3 regions of the Fictibacillus sp. NRS-1165 genome follow, and region 3 is predicted to be linked to each of the others. Evidence: riboswitches for the same ligand, from Rfam matches in the RefSeq annotation. Region 3 holds a riboswitch; each other region holds the start of a gene.
What was found. Region 3 has a riboswitch for lysine ahead of ABHN01_RS18180 (aspartate kinase). Riboswitches for the same ligand answer to the same signal wherever they lie in the genome.

Region 1: another riboswitch for lysine. It lies ahead of lysA (diaminopimelate decarboxylase); the one in region 3 lies ahead of ABHN01_RS18180 (aspartate kinase).
Region 2: another riboswitch for lysine. It lies ahead of ABHN01_RS19315 (amino acid permease); the one in region 3 lies ahead of ABHN01_RS18180 (aspartate kinase).

Annotation. Positions count from the first base shown of each region.
Region 1 covers NZ_JBDPNU010000025.1:275,313-280,293, reverse strand. The annotation lists gene ABHN01_RS12145 (segregation/condensation protein A) at 1-475, opposite strand, end outside; gene ABHN01_RS12140 (DUF309 domain-containing protein) at 603-1,121, shown strand; gene ABHN01_RS12135 (peptidylprolyl isomerase) at 1,183-1,617, opposite strand; gene lysA (diaminopimelate decarboxylase) at 1,700-3,025, opposite strand; lysine riboswitch at 3,132-3,310, opposite strand; gene ABHN01_RS12125 (spore germination protein) at 3,380-4,861, opposite strand; gene ABHN01_RS12120 (stage V sporulation protein AE) at 4,821-4,981, opposite strand, start outside.
Region 2 covers NZ_JBDPNU010000045.1:30,809-35,789, forward strand. The annotation lists gene ABHN01_RS19300 (helix-turn-helix domain-containing protein) at 1-486, opposite strand, end outside; gene ABHN01_RS19305 (LysE family transporter) at 598-1,185, shown strand; gene ABHN01_RS19310 (DEAD/DEAH box helicase) at 1,281-2,726, opposite strand; lysine riboswitch at 2,990-3,180, shown strand; gene ABHN01_RS19315 (amino acid permease) at 3,273-4,739, shown strand; partial or broken gene ABHN01_RS19320 (GNAT family N-acetyltransferase) at 4,881-4,981, shown strand, end outside.
Region 3 covers NZ_JBDPNU010000043.1:34,645-39,625, reverse strand. The annotation lists gene uvrC (excinuclease ABC subunit UvrC) at 1-1,568, shown strand, start outside; lysine riboswitch at 1,643-1,831, shown strand; gene ABHN01_RS18180 (aspartate kinase) at 2,019-3,254, shown strand; gene bioB (biotin synthase BioB) at 3,307-4,296, opposite strand; gene ABHN01_RS18170 (YslB family protein) at 4,468-4,953, opposite strand.

The DNA of each region.
Region 1 (4,981 bases), on a different contig from region 3:
GCATTGCCGCGAGCATGTCATAGATCGTAACGTTAGCTACGGGATTAACATCTTCTTCCTGACTCTCATAATATGTCAGATCCATAGCCTCTCTTGTAAAGATCATGCTTCTGGCCGTTTCTTTCTCTTTCAGGCCGACGGCAGCCTGCTTGAATTTCCGGTATTCTATAAGCCTGCGGACGAGGTCTTCCCTTGGATCCTCATCCATCTCGATCTCCATCTGCTGATCAAAATCCTGTACCTCCTGTTTGGGAAGGAGCATCTTGCTCTTGATGGCGAGCAGCGTTGCCGCCATGACGAGGTACTCGCTGGCCACGTCCAGTTTTAATTCCTGCATCGTATGTATATAGTTCATATATTGTTCTGTAATCGCAGCAACAGGTATATCGTATATATCAATCTCGTACGAAGTGATCAGATGCAGAAGGAGATCGAGCGGCCCTTCAAATGCATCGACTTTCACGCTATACTTCATAGTAGTAACCCCTGTAGTCAAATTCTTTATCGTACCGGAATTATACCATATTTTAAACGCAGTTCCTTTTAAGCATTTCAAAAATTTTAGTAAGATATATGTAGAAGAGAAACAAGGAGGCCATTTCATGTACCCGGAAGCATACATCGAATATCTAACCTACTTCCATGGATCGAGGGACTTTTTCGAATGCCATGAAGTACTTGAAGAGCATTGGAAAGACGAAGGGCAGCATAACGGCGTGTGGGTCGGTCTGATCCAGATAGCGGTCTCCCTGTACCATCAGCGGAGAGGCAATTATAATGGCGCACTCCGGATGATGAAGAGCGCGATCGATAAACTGACTGTACATAAAGAGGAGATTGAGCGTCTGGGTCTTAAGTATGAGGCATTATTGGAAGTGCTTGGCAAACGATTGGATGAAATAGAACGGCTCGTTCCTTTTAGAGATGTTGACCTCCCTCTTGCGGATCCATTACTGATCAATCTTTGCTGTGAACGCATCGAAAAAGAAGGCTCGGTCTGGGGCAGAGAAAGCAATATGGATGATGAGCTAATCGTTCATAAACATAAGCTTCGTGACCGGAGCGAGGTGATCCGCGAACGGGAGGCTCAAAAAAAACTGCGGCTGAAAAAGAACAGCTGATCTTGCCAAAGAATGAATTTCCACCAAAAAACCCCCGGCTAACCGGGGGTTTTCTCTTGTTTTATTCTTCCCAAACTTTTACTTCTTTCATAACGTCGCCTTGCTTGATTCTTAAAACAGTATCCATGCCTTCAGTAACTTGTCCGAAAACAGTATGCACGCCGTTTAGGTGAGGCTGCGGCTCATGAACGATAAAGAATTGGCTTCCGCCTGTGTCTTTTCCAGCATGTGCCATAGAAAGTGAACCAGCTACGTGTTTGTGCGTGTTGCCGGCAGTTTCGCATTTGATCGTATAGCCAGGACCGCCTGCACCTGTTCCTGTTGGGTCTCCCCCTTGTGCTACGAAGCCTGGGATGACACGGTGGAACGTTACACCATTGTAGAATCCTTCGTTCGCTAATTTTTCAAAGTTAGCGACCGTACCAGGTGCTTCTTCTGGATAAAATTCGAGCATAATTTTTTCGCCGTTTTCAAATTCAATTGAACCTTTTTTCATTGAAATAACCTCCTGAATTCAACATACTCCATTATTTTATGCTTTTTTTGCCTCAGAGTCCAGCGAGGTCAGCTAGCACTTCTTAATTGCCGGCAAACACGCCATTCTTTAAAGGAAGATCCAGGCGTAAAAGGTCTTCATACGATTCTCTTCTAACGACGAGTCGGCCTTCTCCTTTTTCCGCGAACACGACTGCGGGTCTCGGAATGCGATTGTAATTGTTGGACATGGAATAGCCATAGGCACCCGTACAGAACACGGCCAGCAAGTCTCCGGTCCTTGCTTCAGGCAGTACGATATCCCAGATCAGCATATCTCCTGATTCACAGCATTTTCCAGCGATTGATACTTTTTTCGTCCCTTTTTCACCGGCCCTGTTCGCCAGCGCTGCTTCGTACTGCGCCTGATAAAGTGCAGGACGGATATTATCGCTCATGCCTCCATCCACCGCCACGTAGTGGCGAACAGAAGGAATTTCTTTTTGTGAGCCGACCGAGTAGATCGTCGTTCCTGCATCCCCTACAAGTGAACGGCCGGGTTCAATCCAGATCTCCGGTATCGGAAGAGAAGACGCTGCGGATAGCCTTGTAATCTCCCCTATCATCGCATCGATGTATTCTTTCGGTTCGAGCGGTTCATCTTCTTCTGTGTAGCGGATCCCAAAACCGCCTCCCAGATTTAAAACTACAGGAACGAACGAATATTTTTTATCCCAGTTCTGAAGAAACCCATAGAGTTTTTGAATGGCCAACACGAATCCCGCTGTCTCAAAGATTTGTGAACCGATATGGAAATGAACGCCCAAAAGGTTCAGATGGCGCGATTCAAGCGATTCGAGAACAGCCTCTTCCGCCTGCCCGTTCTGAAGGTCAAAACCAAATTTGGAATCCTCCTGTCCTGTGAGAATGTACTCATGGGTGTGTGCTTCAATTCCCGGAGTGATCCTCAGCAGGATGGATGTATCCTTGTTGTGCTGATTGCACAAGCTTTCAAGCATGCGGAGTTCATGAAAGTTATCGACGACAAAGCAACCGATGTCCGACTGAAGCGCGTATTGCAGTTCTTCATAGCTTTTGTTGTTTCCATGAAAATGGATCCGGTCCGCAGGGAAACCTGCCGAAAGCGCAGTGTAAAGTTCTCCTCCTGAAACGACATCCAGGCTCATCCCTTCCTCATCCATCAGCTGGACTTGCGCGAGACAGGAAAACGCTTTGCTTGCATATGCGACCTGTGCCTTGATCCCTTGATCCTCAAACGCCTTCTTGAAAGACCTCGCCCGCTGTCTGATCAGCTCCACATCATAAATGTAAAGCGGTGTACCATATTCATGCGCCAGCTGAACCGTGTCAACCCCGCCGATTGTTAAGTGGTTATCATCATTGATTGAACTTGTACCGTGTAAATACATGAAAGATTCTCCCCTCTGCTTTTCCATTAGAGATTCTGTTCCGACATAAAAATAAAGACAGCTAATGTAATAAGGTACATTAACTGTCTTATACCGTACCCCCATTTGCCGGAATAGTTCTCCACTGCGTGCATTGCAGTGACAGTCCGCTGTCTGTTCGGCAGCGACCCAGCATGAGGATGTATGGACCATCTTCACACTTCGGCAAATTGGCCTTTAAAATGATTTCTTCATGTCCATTCACTCCATCATCCTACTCATCCGCTTTGCGCCTCTACCCCATTATCAATAAATGAGGCATATCCAATTGTTATGAACAAATTTATCACAAATTTATTATTTCGGCAATACTTCTCAGGAAGTCGGCTGTTTTTTGCTGTTCTGTGGATGAACGATGCTCGGCCTGATATTTGAGAGCGGCACGGCGATCCTGATGACGATCTGCAGGAACGCTTTGGCGTTAAACGGAATGAATGGCCATAAGTAAGGAGTGTTCAGGTTTTTCATCGAACAGAGATAAAGGATTAAAACGGTAGATCCCCCTACAAGGCCTGGAACATGGAAGATGGCCGTCAAGATGAGCAGCAGCAGACGCAGCATCTTGTTGGCTATACTCAGCTCGTAGCTTGGAGTCGAGAATCCTCCAATCGCAGCCACAGCAACATAGAGAATTACTTCTGGAACGAAGAGCCCGACATCGATCGCGATCTGGCCGATCAATACGGCTGCTATCAATCCCATCGCCGTCGACAGCGGACTGGGTGTATGGATGGCCGCTACCCTCAGTATTTCTATCCCAATCTCAGCGAAGAGGATCTGAAGGAATAAGGGGATGTGCGTCGTCTTGTTCGGGCCGATAAAGTCTATGTTGGGGGGCAGAAGTCCATCCTGAGTGGCGTAGAGATACCATAGCGGCAGAAGCAGCAGCGAAGCGACGATCCCCGTGAATCGTACCCACCGGAGAAAGGCCCCTACCATAGGGGTCTGCCTGAACTCCTCTGCATGCTGAATATGATGGAAGTAAGTGGTCGGCGTAATGATGACCGATGGGCTTGTATCTGTAATAATCAGAACATGCCCTTCCATGAGATGCTGAGCAGCTACATCCGGCCTCTCCGTATAACGGACGAGGGGAAAGGGATCCCAGCCCTGCTTGAGAAGAAACTCTTCGATCGTCTTATCCGCCATTGGGATGCCATCGATGTTAATGCTCTGCAATTCTTGTTTTACGAGGTCGACGAGCCCCGGATCGGCGATGTCTTCAATATAGCAGATGCAGATGTCGGTCTTGGACCGCTCGCCGACCTGCATGATTTCATGCCGCAGCCGTTCATCCCTGATCCGCCTTCGGGTAAGGGCCGTATTGATGATGATATTTTCCGTGTATCCATCACGGGAGCCGCGGACGACCTTTTCAACGTCCGGTTCTTCCGGCTGTCTGCCAGGATAGCTACGTACGTCCACGATGAACGCTTGGTCCTCCCCTTCAAGAAAGACCGAAATCAATCCAGAAAGCATGCGGTCAATAGCGATCTCCAAATTATCGGTCAGTTCCACCTGCTGGTGAGACAGATGGTTATGAAGTACCTCTTTTACATTGGAGGGCGCACGATGCCCATGGTCCATATCCATGAGCTCTCTCATGATCTCAATAATAAATAGGCTGTCGCATAAACCTGTACAGTAATAGATCTGAACTTCTTTCTTCATTACGTACAGTTTTCTGACACCCACATCAAAGCTGATTCCGATTCCCAGCCGTTTTTTCAGCTGATGTTCGTTTTCTTGGATTTTTTTACTGATTGGTGTCTTCTGCTGTTCTTTCGATCCCTGCATGATAACCGCTCCTTTCTAAAATGGTCGCCACCGCCAGACTTGTGATCGGGGCTCCTTTTTCGACCGCGTCATGGCCGGCCATCTTTCCGATATCACCGATCCCGATGACCATCGGGAGGT
Region 2 (4,981 bases), on a different contig from region 3:
CCTGTCTGCTCTAAACCGGATGGAATCCCCGCTTTTCACAGTATATTCTGTGTTGTTCACCCGTACGGTTAATTCTCCGTCAAAGACCGTTATAAATTCCTCAGTGCCTTCACCATGAGCGTCGGAGCTCAAAAAACCGCCCTTGTCGATCTCGACGGAATACATTTCAAACCGGCGATCATCCTGGAAGGGGAAGTAAGGATATACCCTGTATTTTCCGTGGTCTTCCGTTAAGGCCTGGACTTCGCCTCGTAACACGACTTTCGTATCCGGCTGTGGTTCGTTGATCAGGGAAGTAAACGAGATTTTCAGTCCATTGGCGATTTTCCAGATGGTTGTAATGGTAGGGCTGGATTCTCCTCTTTCGATTTGTCCGATCATGGTTTTGCTTACTCCGGTGAGTTCCGCAACCTTTTCCAAGCTTAATTTTTTGCTTTCCCGAAAGGCTTTTAAATTTTTTGCTATAATCAGGTGGATTTCCTCCATAAATAACCTCCAGACCTATTTACAATATAACGACCGTTCTGTACAATATAGTGAAAATCGTTATAGTGATCATAATAGACATTATAACATACACCACGGAGGGGAAACACAATGTCCATCTTGTCATTTTTGTTGTATGTGTTCGTTACAAGCTTCACGCCAGGTCCCAATAATATTATGGCGATGCTGTTTGCCAACCAATACGGTTTAAAGCGGACGCTCAGATTCTGTTTCGGGGTAGGGGCAGGGTTCTTCATCATCATCATGCTGAGCAGCTGCTTTAATCTTTGGCTAAAGAATGTCATTCCAAAGATTGAGTTTGCGATGACGATCCTCGGTGCGGTTTATATGCTGTATCTTGCTTACAAAGTTTTAACAAGCACAAGGAAAACAAAAAGCAGCGAAACAGAAGACAGAAATAACAGCTTTACGGCTGGGATGCTGCTTCAATTCATTAATCCGAAAGGCCTTTTATACGGCTTGACGGTGATTTCCACGTTTGTAATTCCCTTTTATCATTCCAATATCAGTTTGTTGCTGTTTTCATTGTTTCTTGCTTTTATCGGTTTTCTTTCTACGTTCAGCTGGAGTCTGTTTGGTTCCATGTTTCAAGCCTTTCTATCCAAATACCGAAGAGCATTTAATGTAGTGATGGCCCTGTTGTTGGTATACAGTGCGGTTTCGGTGGTATTGGAATAAAAAATAAATGAATTGAAACGATCGTCATCTGCATTAATAGAAAAAAAGCAAGGCTGAAAAACTCAGCCTTGCTTTTTTCTGTATCAGGATTCGATTTATTTTTTCGCCTTGCTTACTTTTAGTTTCTTGCCTTTCACTGTGGTGTTTTCCATGGCTTGCATAACAAGTGACCCCTTTCCATTGAGAATATCCACATAAGACCAGTTTTCCTGGATGGTGATGATTCCGATATCATCTGCTGAAACTCCAGGGATTTTAGCAATCGTTCCAACAAAGTCGACTGCCCGGATCTTCTTATTTTTTCCGCCGCTGAAATGGAGCTTCGTAATATCCTGATTGATGCGGGCTGTTTTATTATTTCGTACCACACGGCGTCCGTTGAGCTTTTCTTCAAAAGCATGCTTCATTTTTACGACTTCCTGTTTTGTTGGTGCTTCCGCCTCATCGATCTCAAACCGGATGTATCTTTCGATGGCTCTAAGGTATTTTTCTTCAAAAGGCAATACAAATGTAATGGCTCGCCCTTTTTTGCCTGCACGGCCGGTTCTTCCTGTCCGGTGGACATAGCTCTCTTTTTCCATAGGAACATCATAGTTGATAACGAGGGTGACATTATCAATATCGATTCCTCTTGCTGCCACATCGGTGGCCACCAGATAACGGAAATTTCCTATCTTGAAGCCGTCCATCACTGCAAATCGATCTTCTTGCTCCAATCCTCCATGAAGTTTTTCACAAGAATACTGAGCGGAATGCAGTTCTGCAAATACGGTATCGACGTGCTCTTTCGTATTGCAGAAAATAATGCAGCTGTCTGGGTTTTCAACGACTGTCACGTCTTTCAGAAGAGAAAGCTTTGCGTCTTCCTGCGTTTTAATTATGGAATGCTCTATGGTATCTGTCGTAACTCCGTCGGAAGCGATCTCAATTTTTATGGGATCCTTCATGTATTGATGGCAGAGGTTTTCAACTGCGTCAGGCAATGTGGCAGAAAACACCATCGTCACTCTGTTGGAAGGAAGCTGTTTAATTATCCTTTTCACTTCATCAATAAAGCCCATGTTCAGCATTTCATCGGCTTCATCAATGATCAGATACTTGACTTGAACCAAGCTGAGGGTTTCTCGCTCGATGTGATCTATAACGCGTCCCGGTGTACCGACCACCACATGCGTTTTTTGTTTCAATTCCTCTTTTTGTTTCGCAAAAGGCTCCTTGCCATATAGAGCTACCGCTTTAATCCGTTTAAACCTTCCGATATTCGTAAGGTCTTCCCGCACTTGAACAGCGAGTTCACGTGTAGGGGTTAGGATTAAAGCCTGTGGCCCCTTTTCTTCCCATTCCAGCATTTCACATACCGGAATACCAAAGGCGGCCGTTTTTCCGCTGCCTGTTTGGGATTTCACGACAAGATCTTGCTTCCCCAGGGCTAAAGGTATCACTTCCGTCTGAACTTCGGTCGGTGTTTCGTATTTTAACACAGTCAGTGCTCGTTTTATTTCATCGCTTATACGATAATCATTAAACCTTTGATCCTTCATGTAGTAACCTCAATTTTTTTGTATTATCCAGAATCAGCATAACCTGAATAGAGTTCATTATACTCGAAATGATGGGAAATTCGGGTTTTATTTTCAACGATTGGTTTAAGGAAGCCTCCTTTTCAAGATGAAACCACCCCAGTGTCCGCAACGGTAATTTCGTCGCATTAGGATGGAAAGAAAAAACAGTTGAAGGAAACAAGGAGCTGTTTTATAATAACTCTTAGCGTTAACTAACTTGATATTTAAAATCCTCATCAATCCGATGAGGTAGAGGTCGCGGCTTTTATTAGTAAGACGTACGAGATGCAGAGAACATCAGAGACTCCGTGTGAAAAGAAAAGCTGCCGAAATTTGTGCTTAACTCTGGAAGTATGAATTGGGGCTGTATCCGAACAGGAACAGCACTGTCACACCCGCGAACAACCGGCGGGTGGGATGCGCTATCTTACGGAAGGCATGATGCGGATTAATAATAATCGTCGCCCAATGCTTGGCGGCTTTTTTATTTCCCGCTCCTTCCTAAAACGAAAAGGAGTATTTTTTATGCAAAAGACAGCAAAGAATTCACCAGCACGACCGCCGTCTCCAAACACGGCGAATGAATTGAAGAGGGGATTGAAGTCCCGCCATTTAACGATGATCTCTCTTGGGGGAACCATCGGAACCGGATTATTTCTTGCAAGTGGAGGCTCGATTCATACCGCAGGCCCTGGAGGGGTACTGCTCTCTTATGTAGCCATTGGCATCATGGTGTTCTTCTTAATGACAAGCCTTGCGGAAATGGCGTCATACATGCCGGTCGCTGGCTCATTCAGCACGTATGCATCGAAATTCGTGGATCCTTCTCTTGGATTTGCGCTCGGCTGGAACTACTGGTACAACTGGGCCATCACGATTGCGGCAGAGCTTGCGGCTGTAACGTTAATCATGAAATTTTGGTTTCCTGATACACCTTCTTTTATATGGAGCGCCCTGTTTTTAGGCATTATGTTCTTATTGAATTATTTATCCGTTAAAGGGTTTGGAGAAGCAGAGTATTGGTTCTCTTTAATAAAAGTAGTTGCTGTTATCATCTTCTTGATCTTGGGAACGCTGATGATCTTCGGCATTATGGGCGGAGACACGATCGGGTTTAAAAACTTTACGCTCGGGGATGCACCGTTCCACGGCGGATTCTTTACGACGCTCGGCGTATTTATGGCTGCCGGATTCTCGTTCCAGGGAACGGAACTGTTAGGGGTTGCAGCAGGAGAAACGGAAGATCCGAAAAAGAACATTCCAAAAGCGATCAAAAGCGTGTTCTGGCGCATCCTTATGTTCTATGTTCTGGCAATCCTGGTCATCTCCTTGATCATTCCTTATACAGACAGCCGATTGGCAAGCAGTGATATAACTGTAAGTCCATTCACACTTGTATTTGATAAAGCAGGAATTGCATTTGCGGCTTCTGTTATGAACGCGATTATTTTAACAGCAGTACTATCAGCCGGCAACTCCGGAATGTATGCATCCACCCGTATGCTTTGGGATATGGCACGAAAAGGAATGGCACCTAAATTTCTTGCGAAGCTTGATTCCCGCGGTGTACCGGTTCCAGCCTTGATCGTGACAGCGGCAGTCGGCGCGGTAGCCTTTCTGGCTTCATTGTTCGGCGACGGTGTCGTCTACACTTGGCTGTTGAATGCTTCCGGTATGTCAGGGTTTATCGCCTGGCTTGGAATCGCGATCAGCCATTACCGGTTCAGAAGAGCCTATGTGGCCCAAGGAAGGGACTTAAAAGAACTGCCTTATCTGGCAAAATGGTTCCCGATTGGTCCGCTCTTCGCTTTCGCTCTCTGTATTGTCGTTATTCTCGGACAGAACTATTCCGCATTTACAGGCGGAAGCATCGACTGGCAAGGAGTTCTCGTTTCCTACATTGGCATTCCGATCTTCCTGGCCGTTTGGTTAGGCTACAAATTCAAACACAAAACGAAAGTCGTTCCGCTCAAGGAATGCGATTTTGAATAAGAAGCAAGTGAAGCAGGAGCCCCTCGGTTTCCTGTTTTTTTATGGATTTATGTTGCCTGAATAATGGAAGGCGGTATGATAGAAGCAGATAGATGATAAAGCAGGGGGAGCCCATGAGAAAATGAAAAGGAATTGATGATGATGAAAATAGATCTGCAAGATCTATTCACTCTTGATTTTGCCTATCTTGAAACCTTTACGAAGCGCACAGAAACAGCCTGGGGCTCCATATTTTGCAATGA
Region 3 (4,981 bases):
TAGAAGCTCTCCTTCTTGAAATGAATTTGATTAAAAAGTATGATCCTAAATTTAATGTCATGCTTAAAGATGATAAAACGTACCCGTACTTAAAAATTACAGCCGAAGAGCAGCCCCGCCTCCTGTATACGAGAAAGATCAGAAAGGACAAGGGGAAATATTTCGGCCCGTTTGTTAATGCATTCGCAGCGCAAGAGACGAAAAAGCTGCTGGATCGGCTGTATCCGCTCCGCAAGTGCGATCATATGCCCAACAAAGTCTGCCTTTATTATCATATCGGCCAGTGTCTAGGCCCGTGTGTTTATGATATTACAGAAGAACAGAACAGGAAGATGGTAGAGGAAATCGTTAAATTCCTGAACGGAGGCTTCCCTGAGGTGAAGGAGGAGCTTACTGAGAAAATGCTTGCTGCATCAGAAGCCTTGAATTTTGAGCGGGCGAAGGAACTTAGGGATCAGATACAGCATATTGATGCGGTGATGCAGAAGCAGAAAATGATGACATCAGACATGGTAGACAAAGATGTCTTTGGTTTTTATTACGATAAAGGCTGGATGTGTGTTCAGGTTTTCTTTATCCGCCAAGGCAAACTGATCGAACGTGATGTTTCTCTTTTTCCTTTTTATGGAGAGGCTATTGAAGATTTCTTATCGTTTATTGGACAGTTTTATCTTCAAAAAAATCACATTCTGCCTCGGGAGCTATTGCTGCCTCCTGAGGCGGACGGCCAATTGATCAAAGAACTCCTCGGCATAAAAGTGATTCAGCCGAAGAGGGGACAAAAGAAAGAGTTTGTTGAACTGGCTACAAAGAATGCTCAGCTCGCGCTGAATGAAAAATTTGCTCTTATTGAGCGTGATGAGGAGCGTACGATAAAAGCGGTTGAAAATCTGGGGCTGCAATTAAATATTCCTGCTCCTTACCGTATCGAAGCTTTTGATAACTCCAATATTCATGGAACGAATCCAGTATCTGCCATGATCGTCTTTGAAGACGGGAAACCGAACAAAAAAGAATATCGGAAGTATAAGATTAAAACAGTAACCGGTCCTGATGACTACGCCTCGATGAAAGAGGTGGTTCGCAGGCGCTATTCCCGAATCTTAAAAGAGAACGGACAGCTGCCAGATCTCATCATTATCGATGGGGGAAAAGGACAGATCGCAGCTGCTCAGGATGTTCTGGAGAATGAGCTGAACCTTGCGATACCAGTCGGCGGACTGGCTAAGGACGAAAAGCATCGGACGTCACAGCTTTTGATGGGGGACCCTCCTGAAATCATTCCGCTGCAAAGGAACAGCCAAGAATTTTATCTGCTGCAGCGCATACAGGATGAAGTCCATCGATTCGCGATTTCATTTCATCGCCAGGTCAGGGCAAAAGGCATGTTTCAATCTAGTCTTGATAACATTCCTGGAGTCGGAGAAAAAAGGAAAAAATTGCTGCTGAAGAAGTTCGGTTCCATTAAAAAAATGAGAGAGGCCAGCCTGGAGGATTTTCAGGCAGCAGGCATCCCTTTGAATGTTGCGGAGGAAATTATTCAGGCTCTTCAAAAGGAACCTTCATAAAGGTATTGATTTTTCAGAAATCCTTTGCTAAACTTAAAAACAAATTTTAATAGAGCGCCATACTTCAGTTTTGAAGTGATGGTAGAGGAGCAAAAACCAATAGTATGCTATCTGAAGAGAAGGAGCTCTTATGATGGTAGCGGAAAGGGGATTTTTGCCGAAGCTTTAAGAAGCTCCTGTTTCTTACGGCTGGACCTGCATTGAATAAATGCAGAGCTGTCACACATTCTTGCCCGGAGGGTGTGTGGAGGACTATCTCACAAGAGGGGAAAACAAGCTGGCTTACTGTTGCTTATACCAAGCAGCAATAAGGTCTTTTCCTTATTGCTGCTTTTTTATTTTTATTTATCAGTTTGTTGCGTAGTGGAAGCCAAATCAGGCTGGCCATATCTGGGTGCCTTTTAGATCGAGGCAATAAATTATATTCAATGATGAGAGAGGATGGACATCGTGGCTTTAATCATTCAAAAATTTGGTGGAACGAGTGTAGGCACACCGGATAAAATAAGAAATGCGGCTAAGCGGATCATTCATGCGGTAAACGAGGGGAATCAAGTAGCAGCCGTTGTCTCGGCGATGGGGAAAACAACCGATGAACTTGTACGCCTGGCAGGTGAAATAACCGCAAGGCCTTCCAAGCGAGAAATGGACATGCTTCTGACAACGGGAGAGCAGGTCACCGTTTCATTACTGGCGATGGCTCTGCAGGAAGCCGGATATGAAGCGGAGTCTTTGACAGGCTGGCAGGCAGGCATTGAAACAGAGAATGTTCACGGAAATGCACGCATCTTAAACATCGACACGAAGAGAATTCAAGAAATGCTTGCAGATGGAAAAATTGCGGTTGTTGCCGGTTTTCAAGGAGTAACTGGTTCAAAAAATATTGCAACACTTGGGCGTGGAGGTTCAGATACAACGGCAGTTGCCCTTGCAGCTGCCCTTCGTGCCGATAAGTGCGAGATTTATACCGATGTAACGGGCGTATTTACAACAGACCCTCGGGTGGTAAAACATGCGAGAAAACTGCCTGCCATCTCCTATGATGAGATGCTTGAGATGGCCAATCTTGGTGCAGGGGTGCTTCACCCAAGAGCGGTTGAATTCGCAAAAAATTATGGGGTAAGGCTGGAAGTCCGTTCGAGTACAGAGGAAGAAAATGGGACACTCGTGGAGGAGGAAGCATCAATGGAAAATAATTTAGTAGTAAGAGGCCTGGCTTTTGAAGGGAACGTAACAAAAATTACAATTGAAGATCTTCCGAATGGTTTAAACACGCTGTCATCGGTTTTCTCCTTACTTGCAGAGAACGGTGTGAATGTGGATATTATCATTCAAAGTGTAAACCCGCAGGAGAGAACAAATATTTCGTTTTCAATTGAAACGGCCATTTTGGATGAAACGATCGAGCTGCTTGAAAGGAATAAGAGTTCGCTTCAGTTCGGTTCGATCGTGCATGAAGACGGACTAGCGAAAGTATCTATCGTAGGTTCCGGGATGATCTCTAATCCAGGAGTAGCTGCACAAATGTTTAAAGCTTTATCCGATCATCAGATTATGATAAAAATGGTCAGCACGTCAGAAATCAAAGTTTCAACAGTTGTGGACCAGCAGGATATGATTAAAGCGATTGAAACACTGCACGACGTCTTTGAATTGGACGCACGGCAGCCAGTTCAGCAATTATAATAAGAAAATCCGGGCTTAAAGTGCCCGGATTTTTTTATTTTCAACTGCACGATCAAATCTGTACCGTCTCGTTTAAGAAATCGATTTCAAATCCGAGATCCTCAAGGATTTGGTGGTCTGCCGTTGTTTCCTGTCCTCCGGTCGTCAGATAGTCGCCGACAAAAATAGAGTTGGCCGCATAAAGGCCAAGTGGCTGCAGGCTTCGGAGATTCACTTCTCTGCCGCCTGATATTCTGATCTCCTTTGTTGGATTAATAAACCGGAATAATGCGAGCACCTTTAGACAATAACGAGGGTTCAGCTCATCCAGATGCTCCAATGGAGTGCCAGGAATGGCATGCAAAAAATTGACCGGGATAGAGTCTGCATCAATCTCTTTCAAGGCTTTTGCCATCTTAATGATGTCACCGTGGCTTTCGCCCATTCCGACGATGACCCCGGAACAGGGTGAGATGCCTGCCTCTTTTACCTTTTCAAGAGTGGAGACTCGGTCTTCATATGTATGCGAGCTCGTGATTTGGCTGTGGTGGTCAGCGGAAGTGTTGATATTATGATTATACCGTTCGACCCCAGCCTCTTTTAGAGATTGTGCCTGCTTGTCATTTAGGATGCCAAGACATGCACATATTTTCATGTTATAGCTGGATTTGATCTCCTTTACCGCTTCTATGACCGTGTTTAAGTCACGGTTGAGCGGCCCTCTTCCGCTTGCCACAATGCAATAAGTTCTGACGTTTTGTTTGTATGCCTTTGCTGCACCGGCAACGATCGTGTTTTTATCCATCATCGCGTATTTTTCGATAGGGGCAGTAGAAACGGAAGACTGTGAACAATAGCCGCAGTCCTCGGGGCAAAGTCCTGACTTTGTGTTAATGATCTTGTTCAGCTTGACCTTTTTGCCAAAGTAATGCTTCCTGATTGTAAAAGCACCGTGCAGTAAACTTAGCAGCTCATCATCGTCAGAATCCAATATCGACATTGCCTCCTTTTCGGATAGCTCTTTCCCGTCGATCACTTCGTTTGCAAGTTCCATCCATTTCATAGGGTTTACCTCCTTAATGTTAACTTGAATTTTATATAAGTTAACATTAATTCAGCCATTTTATATTGTCAACGCAAAAAAAAAACCGGCTTCTGCCGGTTTTTCGCGTTTCGGATTCCAGTTCTTCCGGGGGACGAAATCAGTTTTTGTCTTTATCCGCTCATTTTCGTTTTAGGCGCCTTCTTCGCCTGCGGTCTCATCTTTGCGGTCCCACTGGACGGTAAAATGGATTTTGTTCTTTCGTTTCACAGTTTCATAGGTTTCAGTGATACATTTTCTTTGATTTTGGACTTGCTCGGCGATAAATCCGGCTTCCAGGCCGAATGTAGGGTTATCCTGCAGGTCAAAGCGTTTGTCGATAAGATTGGAAGACAGTTCAAGAACCATCTCGTTCTTATTCATTTCAACGATGATCAGGTTGCCCCAGCCGGCTTCTGCAAAGAAATGAACCATTTCTTCTGTAGACCCTAATGGGAATTTCCTTGCCAGTTTTCTTCCTGCCCAATAAAGGATATTCCTCTCCTCTTTTCCAAGCAGATCCGGAAGAAGAATGTTTTTCAGCAGTTCATAAGCGAATGCAGGCACTCCTGCAGCAGGCTTGTTTTCCTTTTCGGCTGTTGCTTCTTCATTGTGTTGGATGTCCTCATGTTGTTCCATTTAGATCTCCCCGCTTTCTACTTGTTTC